Prochlorococcus marinus XMU1408: one gene and its partner. The protein of the gene in region 2 interacts with the protein of the main gene of each other region in a pairwise test. Links are inferred from orthologs where the notes say so. Each region holds a gene or a part of one and is shown on either strand. Other genes may lie near its edges.

Region 1 (6,888 bases), on a different replicon or contig from region 2:
TGATGATCATTTAAAGGCCGTTTTAGAAGAAGTTAAGTTACCTCAAATTATCCAAAGATATCCTGATCTAGATATCAAACAAGATTGGCAAAGACTATTATCTCTTGGAGAGCAACAAAGGTTAGCTTTCGCAAGACTTTTGCTAAATTCACCTAAATATGTTGTTTTAGATGAAGCAACAAGCGCATTAGATGTAAATACAGAAAAACATCTTTATGAACTTCTTAACCAACGTGAGATGGCTTGCATTAGCGTTGGTCACAGGCCAACACTTAAGAACTATCATGAAACTGTGCTGGAAATTACAGAAAACAAAGGCTGGCGATTGTTGCCCGCTTCAAGTTACACGTTTAATGAAAACTAACTTATTTTTATGAACTCAAATACTGACAAAAACCTTGATGATCAGTTAAAAGAACAAGCAAATACTGATTCAGAAATTAAAATTCCTAGTACAACTGCAACCACAAATGACATTCCTGAGTTTGGTTGGAGTGGATATGCAGAGAGGATAAATGGAAGATTTGCAATGATTGGTCTTGTCTCAGTTTTACTTATAGAAGCTCTGAGCAAGATATCCTTTTTGGAATGGGCTGGACTAATTACTAAATGATGAAAATTAGATCAATCATCAAACCTTGAACTATTGTCTCTAGGTCTAGCCTTACGAGATGAGGGTGAATAAGAACTTCCAGATGGTCTTTTATTAGCATTATTAGGAACGGAGTCTTTTGAAGGCCTTCTATTAGCCCTACTAACTCCTTTTTCGGAACTGGAGAAGGCTGCATCTTCAATATTATTTTTATTTTTAGAGGGTCTACTAGTAGGCCCTGAGGAAGATCTATTTAGATTTTCATTATTTAATCTTGAAGATGATACTTGAGAAGGGTTAGAAGACTCATTTCTTCTACGACTTGATGTTTGTCCACTTGCTAAAGGACGGCTCCCTCTTCTAGTTTCTTGACGACTAGTTCTCCTGTCGCCAAAGTTTGAGGTTCTATCAGAAGAAAATTTTGAGTTATTAAATCTTTCCATTCTTCTATTTCTATCTCCATCTCTTTCTCTTTCTCTTTCTCTTTCAGATCCTCGTGTATTTATACCTGAAGAGCTTATATTTCTAGGCCTTCTACTTACAGCCTGCTCTGGGATTGCAGCTCTTGATGGTCTTCTTCGATAATTTTCATCATCTGAATATTCTTCCTCATAGTCATCTCTACCTGAAAAACGCCTATTGATAGGTTGAGATTCATCGAATCGATCATAAGCCCTATCAAGCCCTGAATCTGATAGGCCTCCTCGCGAAGATCTTGGTAACTCAGGCTCTTCGTCAAAATATGAAGATCTGCGTGCTTGATCTGTTGCAATACCTCTTAGTCGAACACTTTCATAAGCAAAAAACACAGTTGTTCCCGCAAGTAAAAACTGTCCAAACTGAAGAATTGGATCTAAACGCCATCCCTGAAAAAAGAGAATTCCGCCACATAGCAATCCAATAGCGGCAAAGAATACATCGTAATCTCTTGCCAGCGCTGGTTTGAAAGACCTAAGAAAATATAAGCCAGCCCCGCAAACAGCAAGAACTATGCCTACAATGCTTGCCCAATTTAGACTGGCATTGACCAAATTTGCCCTCTGAAATAAAGATTTTTAGGTTGTAATCCAACCTGTATTCAATCAGTCTATGACAAATTTAGGTAATTACTAGCGCCCCCTATCGCAATGCATCTTTTTGACTAACCCAAATCAATGCAGCCGCAGCAGGTGCGACTATTAAAGCTCCAGCGGCAAGAAAACTTCCTATCATTCCAACAGCGGAATTTGTGGCAGCTTCACCAGAAACTCCAGCAGTAAGAAACAAATTTAATAAATGAAAAGCCATTTCAGCTAATTCCAATGCGACACCAATATAATCTTACGAAATCAGAGATGATTTATACCATCTATTCAATAATCCTTTGAGCTTTGTGATGCCTCTATTAATTAAAAGCCTGCCAACACTACATTTTTTATTTAGTTTTTTTATTGGCGCTCTTATCCTTGTATTCCTTCTAAGAATTATTTTGACTTGGTATCCAAAAATCGATTTAAGAACTGGCTTATGGCCAATTATTTTTATACCAACAGAACCTGTTCTAGTGGCAACACGAAAAATTGTTGCGCCAATTGGAGGAGTAGATGTAACTCCAATAATTTGGGTAGGGCTCTTAAGTCTTTTTCGCGAATTATTTTTTAGTCAACAAGGTTTGTTAACTCAAATCATGTTGCGAACTTAAAAACTAATGATCTACAACATTTCTTGTTCAACAAACTTTGTATGAACATCTCCATTTATAAATTCTTTTCTTTTCAATAACTGTAAATGAAAATCAATAGTAGTAGTAATTCCTGTGACAGCGCATTCGTTTAAGGCTCTTTCCATTCGTTTTAGTGCTGCTTCTCGATCCCTTCCCCAAACAATTAGTTTTCCTATTAAAGAATCATAAAAAGGAGGTATATCGTAACCTGTATAAACATGGCTATCTACCCTTACCCCTGGTCCACCAGGAGGTAACCAACCAGTAATTTTTCCTGGAGAAGGTCTAAAATTATGATTAGGATCTTCTGCGTTAATTCTACATTCAATAGCATGTCCTTCAAGCTTAATCTCTTCCTGGCTGAATTGTAATTTTTCTCCTCCAGCGATACGTAATTGCTCAGATATAAGATCCATTCCTGTAACTAACTCAGTCACAGGATGTTCAACTTGTATTCGAGTATTCATCTCCATAAAATAAAAATTACCTTGCCTATCAAATAGAAACTCAACTGTTCCAGCCCCTTCGTAATTGATGCTTTTTGCTGCTGCAACTGCTGCCTCTCCCATCCTTATTCTTAAATGGTCATCTAAAGCTGGACTTGGTGATTCCTCTAATAATTTCTGATGTCGCCTTTGAATTGAGCAATCTCTCTCTCCAAGGTGAACAACATTTCCAAATCGATCAGCAAGAATCTGAACCTCTACATGCCTTGGGCGATCAATAAATTTCTCCATATATAGGCCTGGATTACCAAATGCAGCTTCTGCTTCTCCTTGAGCAGCTTTAAAAAGGTTCTCTAATTCATTAGCATGGCCAACCAAGCGCATACCTCTTCCACCTCCTCCTGCCGTTGCTTTAATCATTACCGGATAACCCATTTCCGAAGCAAGCTTGGATGCATCTGAGACACTTTCTAGCAAACCCTCACTTCCAGGAACTGTAGGAACTCCAACCTTTTGCATAGTCGATTTAGCGGTCGACTTATCACCCATTGAACGAATTGCATGAGGAGAAGGACCAACAAAAATTAGGCCGTGATCTCCACAAATCTCTGCAAATCGATCATTCTCGGCTAAAAAACCATATCCAGGGTGAATAGCATCAACTCCTCGTGAAGTTGCTGCAGCTAATATATTCGGAATATTTAAATAACTTTTACTACTCGGCGAATCTCCAACACAAACAGCTTCATCAGCTAATTGAACATGTAGAGCATTTTTATCAACAGTGCTGTAAACAGCAACCGTAGCAATCCCCATCTCTCGACAGCTTCGGAGAATTCTTAAAGCTATTTCGCCACGATTAGCTATCAGCAGTTTGCCTATGGGCATTCAAAATTATCAGGTCCTCAGGCGGATCGTATCAGTATTAGTGCCCAAGACTGAAACCAAATAGGTAGAAGCTTAATAGGTTAAGCATTATGATCATGATTACTTAGTGTTTAACTAAGTAAATTTGCGGATGTGGCGGAATTGGTATACGCGCATGTCTAAGGAACATGTGGCTTCGGCCTTGCGAGTTCAAGTCTCGCCATCCGCATTTTTCAAAAATGATGCTCATCCATAAATGAGTAAAAATCCTTTAGCAATTATCTTTGTATCTAATGGACCAGGTGAATTAGCTACATGGGTGAAGCCACTTGCAAGAGAGCTTCATAAACAAATAGAGATGAGACCTCCATCTCAGAGCTCTGCAATATCCCTAAACTTAGTATTAGTTCCTTGCCCCAATGCAAATGGTCATGAAAATCTTGCAGCCCAAAAATGGTTGCAATTTGAAAAGATTATAAAAGCAAAAAATTTCTGGGAACTGATTTTTAGACCAAATAGATTTGGTTTATGGCCAACTAAAGGGTTAGTAATTTTTTTAGGAGGAGATCAATTTTGGAGCGTCTTACTCTCAGCAAGATTGGGATATTTACATATGACTTATGCAGAATGGATTGCAAGATGGCCTTTTTGGAATGATCGTATTTTAGCGATGTCAGACAATATTCTTCAAAGAGTACCAAAGCGAATTCAAAACCGTTGTTCAGTAATAGGAGATTTAACAGCTGACTTGAGTGAAGCTGCAAAAATTGATGATCCCCTACCCCCTGGAAAGTGGATTGCACTCATGCCAGGCTCCAAAAGCTCCAAACTGAAAATTGGTATACCTTTCTTTCTTGATGTGGCTGATAAAATATCAGAATCAATGCCTAATTGTAGGTTCATAGTGCCTCTTGCACCTACTACAAATATAGATGAGCTAAAATACTTTGCTAGCAGAAAAAATCCAATCTCAAAACAATATAATTCAGGAATTAAATCAATTCTTAAATCTAATAATAAAGAAAAAAGAGGAATACTAATAACAGAAAAATCTACAGTTATTTTAATACAAGAAAAACATCCTGCTTATAATGATCTTATTCAATGTGATTTAGCAATAACAACAGTAGGTGCCAATACTGCTGAGCTGGGGGCATTAAGTATTCCTATGATAGTTGTTGTACCTACTCAACACCTATTAGTTATGGAAGCATGGGATGGATTGATAGGTTTAATTGCTAGATTACCAATTTTAAAATGGTGCTTAGGCTTATTAATTAGCTTGATCAAAATGAGGAATAGAGGCTTCATGGCTTGGCCAAATATATCTGCTAAAAGAATGATTGTACCTGAAAGGATTGGTCATATAACTCCTAACCAAATAGCTAAAGAAGCTATGGATTGGCTTAATGCTCCTTCTAGGCTATCTGGTCAAAAAAAAGATCTTCAAATGCTCAGAGGAAACAAAGGAGCAAAAAAGAAATTTTGTCAGCAAATTATTAATCTTTTGAAGGAAAAAAACCTTTTGAATTGATCACCATGGATCTTCAATATCTAAAAGTTCTTTATCTTTAAAGGTAGAATCTTCAATTTTTTCAATAGGTGGTTTTTCCAAAGGTTCAATATCTAAAGGTTCTTCATCTCTTGAAATTTGAGATCTATTTTTACTATTTCGAGTGGAAATTCTAGGCTCATAATTATCAGACCTATTTATTAATTTCGACTTATCATAATTTGATTGGCTTTCTTCAATTTCTGAATAAATTGAAGATTCATCTGGTTCATCTAGGTATCTTAGTTCTTGATTATATTGTTGTTCTTCTGATTCCTGTAATTCTACGTATTCCATCTCATCTTCTTGAAAAATTTCCTCTTGTGCTTGTTCTAAAAGTAGCTGTTCCTCATTGCTACTCTCACCAGAAGACAATTGATTTTCAACTGGAACAAGATTAACTCTATACCTATCTCTTTCACTCTCCTCCCATCCAGAGTTACCTACCCCAAGCTTTTCAAGAAAACCACTACTTAGCTGTTTTAATTTTTCTTCAGCCCCCTCATAAACAATTATTCGATCCGGACCGCTACTGACAATTTCATCTACTGGCATCTCCCAAGTACTTAAAACCCCTTCACCTAACAAAGGAACACCTAATGCTCCCATGACCAAAGTCAATAATTCACCAGTTTCAATATCAAAAGAAAAGCCAAGAACTCTTCCTAACTGATCTCCTGATTCAGTAATGACCTGGCAATTGATAACTTTATTAAATCTTTCTGGAACAAAGTTTTCGCTTAAAGAATCTAATGTATCAACCAAAATCACATCACCCACTTGACGAATCTGATCAAGAGGAAGCCATCTTGGCAGTCCAGGTAAAAAACGTGTTAACGGATTATCTCTAAGTCCCAAAGCAACAACTTCTCTCCGATCAATATCAACAACAACTTCCCCTACTAGACCCAATCTTCGTCCAGTATCACGAGTAATAACCTGAGTCCCCATTAACTCAGAACGAAGCCATAATCTGTCACTTGGGACAGCGGATGTTGATTCTTGTGGGGCTTGAGTGTTGGTCAACTCAAATATGCAGAAATTAGATTTGTAGAACCATATTGAATCATCTTAGTAAATTCAATCAAGCTGCGATTGGCAACCCAACAACTTGAGTATGATTCCCCCTTGCTTGGGTAACCCCAATAGTCCTCATTGACGCTCCAATCATAGGTCTTCTATGACTTACAACAAGAAATTGTGCATGTTCTGCTTGTCGAGCAATTAAAGCCGCTAACCTTTCAACATTGACCCCGTCTAAAAAACTGTCTACTTCGTCAAGAGCATAAAAAGGGGAAGGTCTAAAACGTTGCAATGCAAAGAGAAAACTCAAGGCAGTTAAGGATTTTTCTCCACCTGACATGGCTGCCAGCCTTCTGACAGGCTTACCTTTTGGATGAGCCACCAAAGTCAATCCTCCCTCTAAAGGTTCATCAGGATTTTCAAGTTGTAAATGTCCATCTCCTTCAGACAGACTTGCAAAAATTTCGCGAAAATGTTCATCTACTGCATGAAAAGCCTCCATAAAGGCCTCCTGACGCAAAGTTGAAACAGTCTCAATACGAAGCAAAAGTTCAGATCTTTCATCAGTTAGAACCTGTAGCCTACTTTCAAGTTCATTAAGCCTGTCTTCTAACTTTGCTAATTCTTCTAATGCAAGCATATTGACTGGTTCCAATTCTTCCATTTTCTTCTGCAAAGCCTCCAAATCAGAAAGTAAAACCTCAAG
Region 2 (6,940 bases):
TAGTGCAGGTTGTTATGTGTGGCCAGAGGACCGGGTGTTAATTAGAAAAAGTGATCATCCAGTCAAATTTATCCGACTTTCAGATCATGAGTTCTTTCAAGTTCTCAGAAATAAATTGGGTTGGGGCCTACCACACGTTGCAAAACCTGATAAAAGATAAAAAATTATTGAATTTCACCTTTCAAAATAAAAACGGGATTTAAAGGTGACAATCTGACATCATCTCCGATACTTACTCCTCTATATGATTGATGTTGACTGATCGATAATCTATTAACTTTGGGCTTTAAAACTGACTCTAATTTTGATATGGATTTTAATGATATTAAAGGTATTATTAAAATACAAAAACCATTTATTTTTTTTAATACCTCTTTTATAATTAAATGTGAACTTGAGCCTCCACCTCCTATTATAACTCTATCTGGATGTATAAGATCATTGCTTATTTTGTTCTTTTTTAATATATTTAATGCTTCATCTTCTATTATTAAAGATGGATTAACATCAAGTCTCCTTGCGTTTTCTTCAATTATATTTTTACTACCAATCCTTTTGTCAACTGAGACTAATTTCAGATGAGGAGAGAGCCTTAATGCTTCCAGACCTATGCTGCCAACGCCACTACCAATGTCCCATATTACTCCTCGCCTTGGAAGATTAAGTTCAGCAAGAAGTTGAACTCTAACTTCTTTTTTTGTCATCAATCCAGGGCAGTCTGGATTTTGAAGAAAAACTGAATCGTTAATTCCAAATAAAGGTAATTCAGTTGTCTTGTTTATTGGATCTGATTTTTCAAAAAGAATAACTAGATGTAATGGATCCAAATCAATGGGAAAATCACCAGTGGAATTAATTCTTTTAATCCTTTCATCTTTATATCCAAGTCTTTCAAAAGTCCAAAATTCATATTTTTCCTCAAGTCCAAATGAATTAAGTAGTTTATAAACTTCTTTAGCCCCTCCTCTTTTCGAATCAGTTAATACTATGAGAGAAGATGGAAGCTTTTTAATTGCTTTTTCAAATAAAAAAGGATCTCTTCCATGAAGACTGATCCATTGAGTGTCTTGCCAAGGTTTACCAAGTCTAGAAAAAGCTAGTTGGAAAGAAGTAGCAGCTGGCTCAAAATTAAGCTTTGATAAAGGGAAGTTTTGAATTAATAACCTACCAATCCCAAACCAAAGAGGATCGCCTCCTGAAAATATAATTGTTTGTTTGTCTTCTTCTTTTAATACAGATATGAAATCATTTAATTGATCAGTGGAAATGAACTTTCCTCTGTAATTATTCACTTTGTTTTCTTTCAACCAGACTTGAAATGAATCTAAAATTCTTTGTGGCCCAGCGATTATTTCAGCTTTGAAAATCTGATTTTTTTTGGATTCAAAAAGACCCTCAGCATTTGAAGTATCAATTCCTATTACGTGTATCTGCTTAGACTCATTAGGCATAGCTGAGATAAATATACGAATAAAATTGCTTTTTTTATAGCTTTACTATTTTTCCGCTTAAAATCAACTAAAACTTCAATAGTTATTTTAAAAATTTTGTGAATCTTAAAAGAAATGAAACTGAAGAGTCATTAAGCAGAAGGTTTAGACTTCATGAGATTTTGATAGCTCTTATTAACCAACAAAAAGATTTAGAATTAATGGACGACGGCGTACAAATTTTTAATAATCCCACTAATCGCTCAGAAAAATATGATTCTTCTAAAATAATTGAACGTAATCAACGTATCATTAAGAAATATCAGTCACTCGTTCGCTCAGCAATAGCATTAGATGCCCTTCTTGAATCTGAAAAATATGACATTAATGATTGAAATATTTCGTCGGACTTTTTGTTGGATAATTGCAGGTTGTTTTATTTTTGGTTGCTTTTTTACTAATCCAAAAAATATCTATGCAGATTCAAAAGTAAATGGAAATTTTGATAAAAATGAGATTAAAAGAAGTCTAGAAAGCTTGCGAGATATAGACTATCAAACATGGCAAATTATTGTTTATCCAAGTAATAAAGTCTCAAACAATTTAACTTTAAGAATATTGGGATATCCTGGTTCTTTGAGGATTGATCATCCTGTTGATTTAACAGTTAACTCAGGCAGAAAGACGTGGCTTCTAAAAGATATAACTAAGACAAACAAAGCTAATGTTGAATTTTTGAATGATTCTGCTGCAGAATTTGATCTAACCCCTTTGGTTGCTGGGTTGGACAAAAATAGGCCTTTGAGACTTAGTTTGCCTGGATTGATAAATGATTTACCAATCCCTCCTTATTTAGTGAGTGAATGGAGAACATTGGCTGGATAAAATGATTGATTTGCCTTTCGATCAAAAAATATGGGTGCCATGGATGAGGCGCTCAATCCAGCTAGCTCTTCTGGCAGAGGGTAGGACAAGCCCAAATCCCCTTGTTGGAGCTGTAGTCTTGGACGCAAATGGAAAACTTGTTGGAGAAGGATTTCATTCAGGGGCAGGAAAAGCTCATGCTGAAATAGAGGCACTTGCTCAAGCCAAAGACAAATCAATCGATGGAACGATAGTTGTAACTCTGGAGCCTTGCTGCCACCATGGGCTAACCCCTCCTTGTACTGAAGCAATCCTAAAATCAGGGTTAAAGAGAGTTGTTATTGGTATGGTTGATCCAGACCCTAGGGTTTCAGGAAATGGCATTTCAAGACTCAAAGATTCTGGATTAGAGGTTATTGAGGGTGTTTTGAGAAAAGAATGTGAATGGATTAATCGCGAATTTATTTTCCGAATTCTTAATGGCCGACCCTGGGGAATTCTTAAATGGGCAATGAGTCTTGATGGAAGAATCGGCTTACCTAATGGATGCAGTAAATGGATTACTAGCGAATATGCGAGGGAGAATGTTCATCAGATAAGAGCAAAATGTGATGCTGTAATTATTGGAGGCGGAACTCTAAGAGCTGATAATCCTCTTTTGACATCAAGAGGATTATCAAGTTTTGAACCTTTGAGAGTGGTTTTCTCTAGGTCATTGGACTTGCCTAAAACTGCAAGACTTTGGGATACAAAACTTGCTAAAACAATTATTGCTTATGGACCTGAGGGTAATGAAGCTTTCTTTGATGACTTACCAGATGGACCAGATAAATTGCCTTTAATTTTAAGTGAACCATCTGAATTACTTTCTGCACTTGGTAAACGAGGCTGCAATAAAATCCTTTGGGAATGTGGCCCTCTTCTTGCTACAAGAGCAATCGAGATGAATTGTGTTCAAGAGTTAGTGGTTTTTATTGCCCCAAAACTCCTCGGAGGCAAGTCAGCAATGACACCTCTAAACAGTTTTGGATTTGAATCAATAAAATCTTCCTACAAATTGCAACATTCTTTTTTAGATCGAAAAATGGAAGATCTTTGTTGGAGACTATTTTTTTAGTGGGTTAATTCTTTAGAATTATATATTCGTTCGGATCTCCCTCCAGTTAAACAGGTCGATTTGGGTTGAAAATTGTTTAACTTAGTATCAATTAATTTTCTGCTAATGCCAATACGACAGGACGAAAATCAACCTAATAAACGTTTTGGAATAATTAATTTAGTTCTAATAGGTTTTGGAGCACTACTACTTTTTAGTAGTTTTTTCCCAAGTCAGAATATGCAAGTCCCGAGAGTTCCATACTCTCTTTTCATCAATCAAGTTAATGATGGTGAAGTAAAACGAGCGTATATTACTCAAGATCAAATTAGATATGAATTGTCCTCTACTGAAGAAGGCGCCCCTTCAGTTTTAGCGACTACTCCAATTTTTGATATGGATTTACCTCAAAGATTGGAGAATAAAGGCGTTGAATTTGCAGCTGCTCCTCCTAAGAAACCAAATATCTTTACAACTATTTTGAGTTGGGTCGTACCCCCATTAATTTTTATTCTTGTTCTTCAGTTCTTTGCTAGAAGAAGTATGGGAGGGGGAGGTGCTCAAGGAGCTCTGAGTTTCACTAAAAGTAAGGCAAAGGTATATGTCCCCGACGATGAATCAAAAGTAACCTTCGATGACGTTGCTGGAGTAGATGAAGCTAAAGATGAATTAACAGAAATAGTAGATTTTCTCAAAAAGCCTCAACGATATACGGATATTGGAGCAAGAATCCCTAAAGGCGTTCTTTTAGTAGGACCTCCAGGAACTGGTAAGACACTTCTTTCAAAGGCCGTTGCTGGTGAAGCAGAAGTACCATTCTTCATAATATCTGGTTCTGAATTTGTTGAATTATTTGTTGGTGCAGGTGCAGCAAGAGTTAGAGATTTATTCGAGCAAGCAAAGAAGAAAGCACCATGCATAATCTTTATTGATGAACTTGATGCAATAGGTAAAAGTAGATCAGGTTCAATGGGTGTTGTCGGAGGTAATGACGAGAGAGAGCAAACTCTCAATCAGCTACTCACAGAAATGGATGGCTTTGCCTCAACTGATAAACCAGTGATAGTACTTGCTGCTACAAACCAACCTGAGGTATTAGATGCTGCACTATTACGCCCTGGTAGATTTGATAGACAGGTATTAGTTGATAGACCAGACTTATCTGGTAGAAAAACAATCCTCGAAATATATACAAAAAAAGTAAAGCTCTCAAACAATATTGATTTAGACCGTATTGCTCAAGCCACAAGTGGATTTGCAGGAGCTGATTTAGCAAATATGGTTAACGAGGCAGCTTTATTAGCTGCACGAGGCAAACGAGTTGAAGTTGAACAACAAGATTTAAATGAAGCTATTGAAAGAGTCGTTGCTGGTTTAGAGAAGAAAAGTCGAGTGTTGCAAGACGATGAGAAGAAGATTGTGGCATACCATGAGGTTGGGCATGCAATAGTTGGTCATTTAATGCCTGGCGGTAGCAAAGTTGCGAAAATATCAATTGTGCCAAGAGGCATGAGTGCATTGGGATATACCCTTCAACTTCCTACAGAGGAAAGATTTTTAAATTCAAAAGAAGAATTACAAGGTCAGATAGCTACTCTTTTAGGGGGAAGATCTGCAGAAGAAATAATTTTTGGAAAAATCACAACTGGTGCTTCAAATGATCTCCAGAGAGCTACTGATTTAGCTGAGCAAATGGTTGGAACATATGGAATGAGTGATATTCTTGGTCCTCTGGCGTATGATAAGCAGGGAGGTGGTCAGTTCCTTGGAGGTAATAACAATCCTAGAAGAGAACTTAGTGATGCTACCGCTCAAGCTATTGATAAAGAAGTTAGAAGCTTGGTAGATGATGCACACGAAAGTGCTTTAAATATTCTTAAAAATAATCTTTCTTTATTAGAGGATATTTCACAGAAAATTCTTGAGAAAGAAGTCATAGAGGGTGATGAACTTAAAGAAATGCTGTCTAGTAGTGTTATGCCTGAAAAAGTTTTAAATTAATTACTTGACTTTATATCCTTTATCCCCGATAAAGGATATTTGAGGCTTTTTTATGGCTTCAGCATCTTCTGGCTTAGCTTCTAAATTATCTTCCTTTAGTAAAAACAATTTTCTCTCATCATCTGATTTAAATACAAATCAGATATTGTCTTTATTTGAATTAGCAAAGCAGTTAAAAGTAGGCAATAGAAGAATAGACCTTGGAAATAGGGTCCTGGGTTTGATATTCAAAAAAGCCTCTACTAGGACAAGAGTAAGCTTTCAAGTGGCAATGGCAAGACTTGGAGGACAAACAGTTGATTTGAATCCACAAGTAACACAACTTGGCAGAGGTGAACCCATTAAAGACACAGCAAGGGTTTTAAGTCGTTACTGTGATGCCCTAGCAATTCGAACTTTCTCGCAGCAAGAAATAGAAGAATATGCAGAGTGGTCTTCTATTCCAGTAATTAATGCTTTGACAGATCTTGAACACCCTTGTCAGGCACTGGCTGATTATTTAACAATTCAGGAGAAATTTGGAGAGCTTAAAGGGATCAATCTTTCATACATTGGAGATGGGAATAATGTCGCAAACTCATTGATGATATGCGGAGCATTGTTAGGAGTAAATGTGAATATTTGTTCTCCAAATGGCTTTGAAGCTGATTCAAATATTTTAGAAAAGGCTCGATCTCTCACTGAATTTGGTTCGAAAATATCTATTTGTAATGATCCATTTAAAGCAGCCAAAGAGGCTCAAGTTATCTACACAGATGTATGGGCTTCTATGGGACAAGAGAAGGAACATTTAAAAAGGAAAGAAATTTTTGAACAGTATAAAGTTGATCAAAAATTAATAGACCTTGCTGATGATTCGGTAGTCCTTTTACATTGCTTACCAGCTCATCGAGGTGAGGAAGTTACGGAAGAGGTGCTGGAAGGAAAAAATAGTAGTGTTTTTGATCAGGCAGAAAACCGACTACATGTTCAGCAAGCCTTGCTCGCTGTTCAACTTGGCGGCCTTTAAGGGTTGCGATTTTTTTAAATCGTGGTACATATGTATTGCAGGACAAATGTGCCTAATCTATCCGAATGCCTGACGAAGCTTTAACTACTGCTCAGCAAGAACTCTACGATTGGCTTGTTGATTTTATCGGTAATCATCATCATAGCCCTTCGATTAGGCAAATGATGCAAGCCATGGGCTTAAGATCTCCAGCGCCTATACAAAGTCGCTTAAGACACTTACAGGAAAAAGGTTGGATAAAATGGCAAGAAGGACAAGCAAGAACTTTGCAATTAATAGAAGAAAGTATTTCCGGTATTCCTGTTATGGGTTCAATAGCTGCAGGTGGATTAGTTGAAACTTTTGATGATGTTCAGGAAACCTTGGATTTTAATTCCATACTTCAATTAAAAGGACTTTTTGCTTTAACGGTAAATGGAGATTCAATGATTGATTCTTTTATTGCTGATGGGGATATGGTCTTAATGGAACCTGTTAATGATCCTTCTCGATTGAGAAATGGAACCATAGTTAGCGCAATGGTCCCTGGACTTGGAACTA

Evidence for each region.
Region 1: the proteins of ribD (region 2) and accC interact in binary tests that used the Escherichia coli proteins (3 or more experiments, as listed by UniProt). The link is inferred for Prochlorococcus marinus XMU1408 from one-to-one orthologs.

Annotation. Positions count from the first base shown.
Region 1 is NZ_QJUE01000001.1:121,337-128,224, reverse strand. The notes cover bases 1,457-4,351. They hold accC (acetyl-CoA carboxylase biotin carboxylase subunit), read right to left. Parts: upstream 3,629-4,351; coding sequence 2,285-3,628; downstream 1,457-2,284. Other genes in these bases: DNJ73_RS00600 (glycosyl transferase), read left to right, coding at 3,864-4,351; DNJ73_RS00615 (YggT family protein), read left to right, coding at 1,968-2,273; psbX (photosystem II reaction center protein PsbX), read right to left, coding at 1,712-1,879; DNJ73_RS00625 (Ycf66 family protein), read right to left, coding at 1,457-1,623. In the rest of the region: DNJ73_RS00635 (ABC transporter ATP-binding protein/permease), read left to right, coding at 1-364; DNJ73_RS00630 (chlorophyll a/b-binding protein), read left to right, coding at 374-613; more of DNJ73_RS00625, read right to left, coding at 625-1,456; more of DNJ73_RS00600, read left to right, coding at 4,352-5,141; DNJ73_RS00595 (PRC-barrel domain-containing protein), read right to left, coding at 5,142-6,185; chromosome segregation protein SMC, read right to left, coding at 6,244-6,888. UniProt on the Escherichia coli protein: This protein is a component of the acetyl coenzyme A carboxylase complex; first, biotin carboxylase catalyzes the carboxylation of the carrier protein and then the transcarboxylase transfers the carboxyl group to form malonyl-CoA.
Region 2 is NZ_QJUE01000005.1:119,422-126,361, reverse strand. The notes cover bases 1,417-4,363. They hold ribD (bifunctional diaminohydroxyphosphoribosylaminopyrimidine deaminase/5-amino-6-(5-phosphoribosylamino)uracil reductase RibD), read left to right. Parts: upstream 1,417-2,316; coding sequence 2,317-3,411; downstream 3,412-4,363. Other genes in these bases: ftsH (ATP-dependent zinc metalloprotease FtsH), read left to right, coding at 3,517-4,363; DNJ73_RS07060 (DUF3122 domain-containing protein), read left to right, coding at 1,818-2,315; DNJ73_RS07065 (hypothetical protein), read left to right, coding at 1,550-1,825; cbiE (precorrin-6y C5,15-methyltransferase (decarboxylating) subunit CbiE), read right to left, coding at 1,417-1,451. Outside these bases: DNJ73_RS07075 (NAD(+) kinase), read left to right, coding at 1-160; more of cbiE, read right to left, coding at 165-1,416; more of ftsH, read left to right, coding at 4,364-5,391; argF (ornithine carbamoyltransferase), read left to right, coding at 5,444-6,400; transcriptional repressor LexA, read left to right, coding at 6,466-6,940. UniProt on the Escherichia coli protein: Converts 2,5-diamino-6-(ribosylamino)-4(3h)-pyrimidinone 5'-phosphate into 5-amino-6-(ribosylamino)-2,4(1h,3h)-pyrimidinedione 5'-phosphate.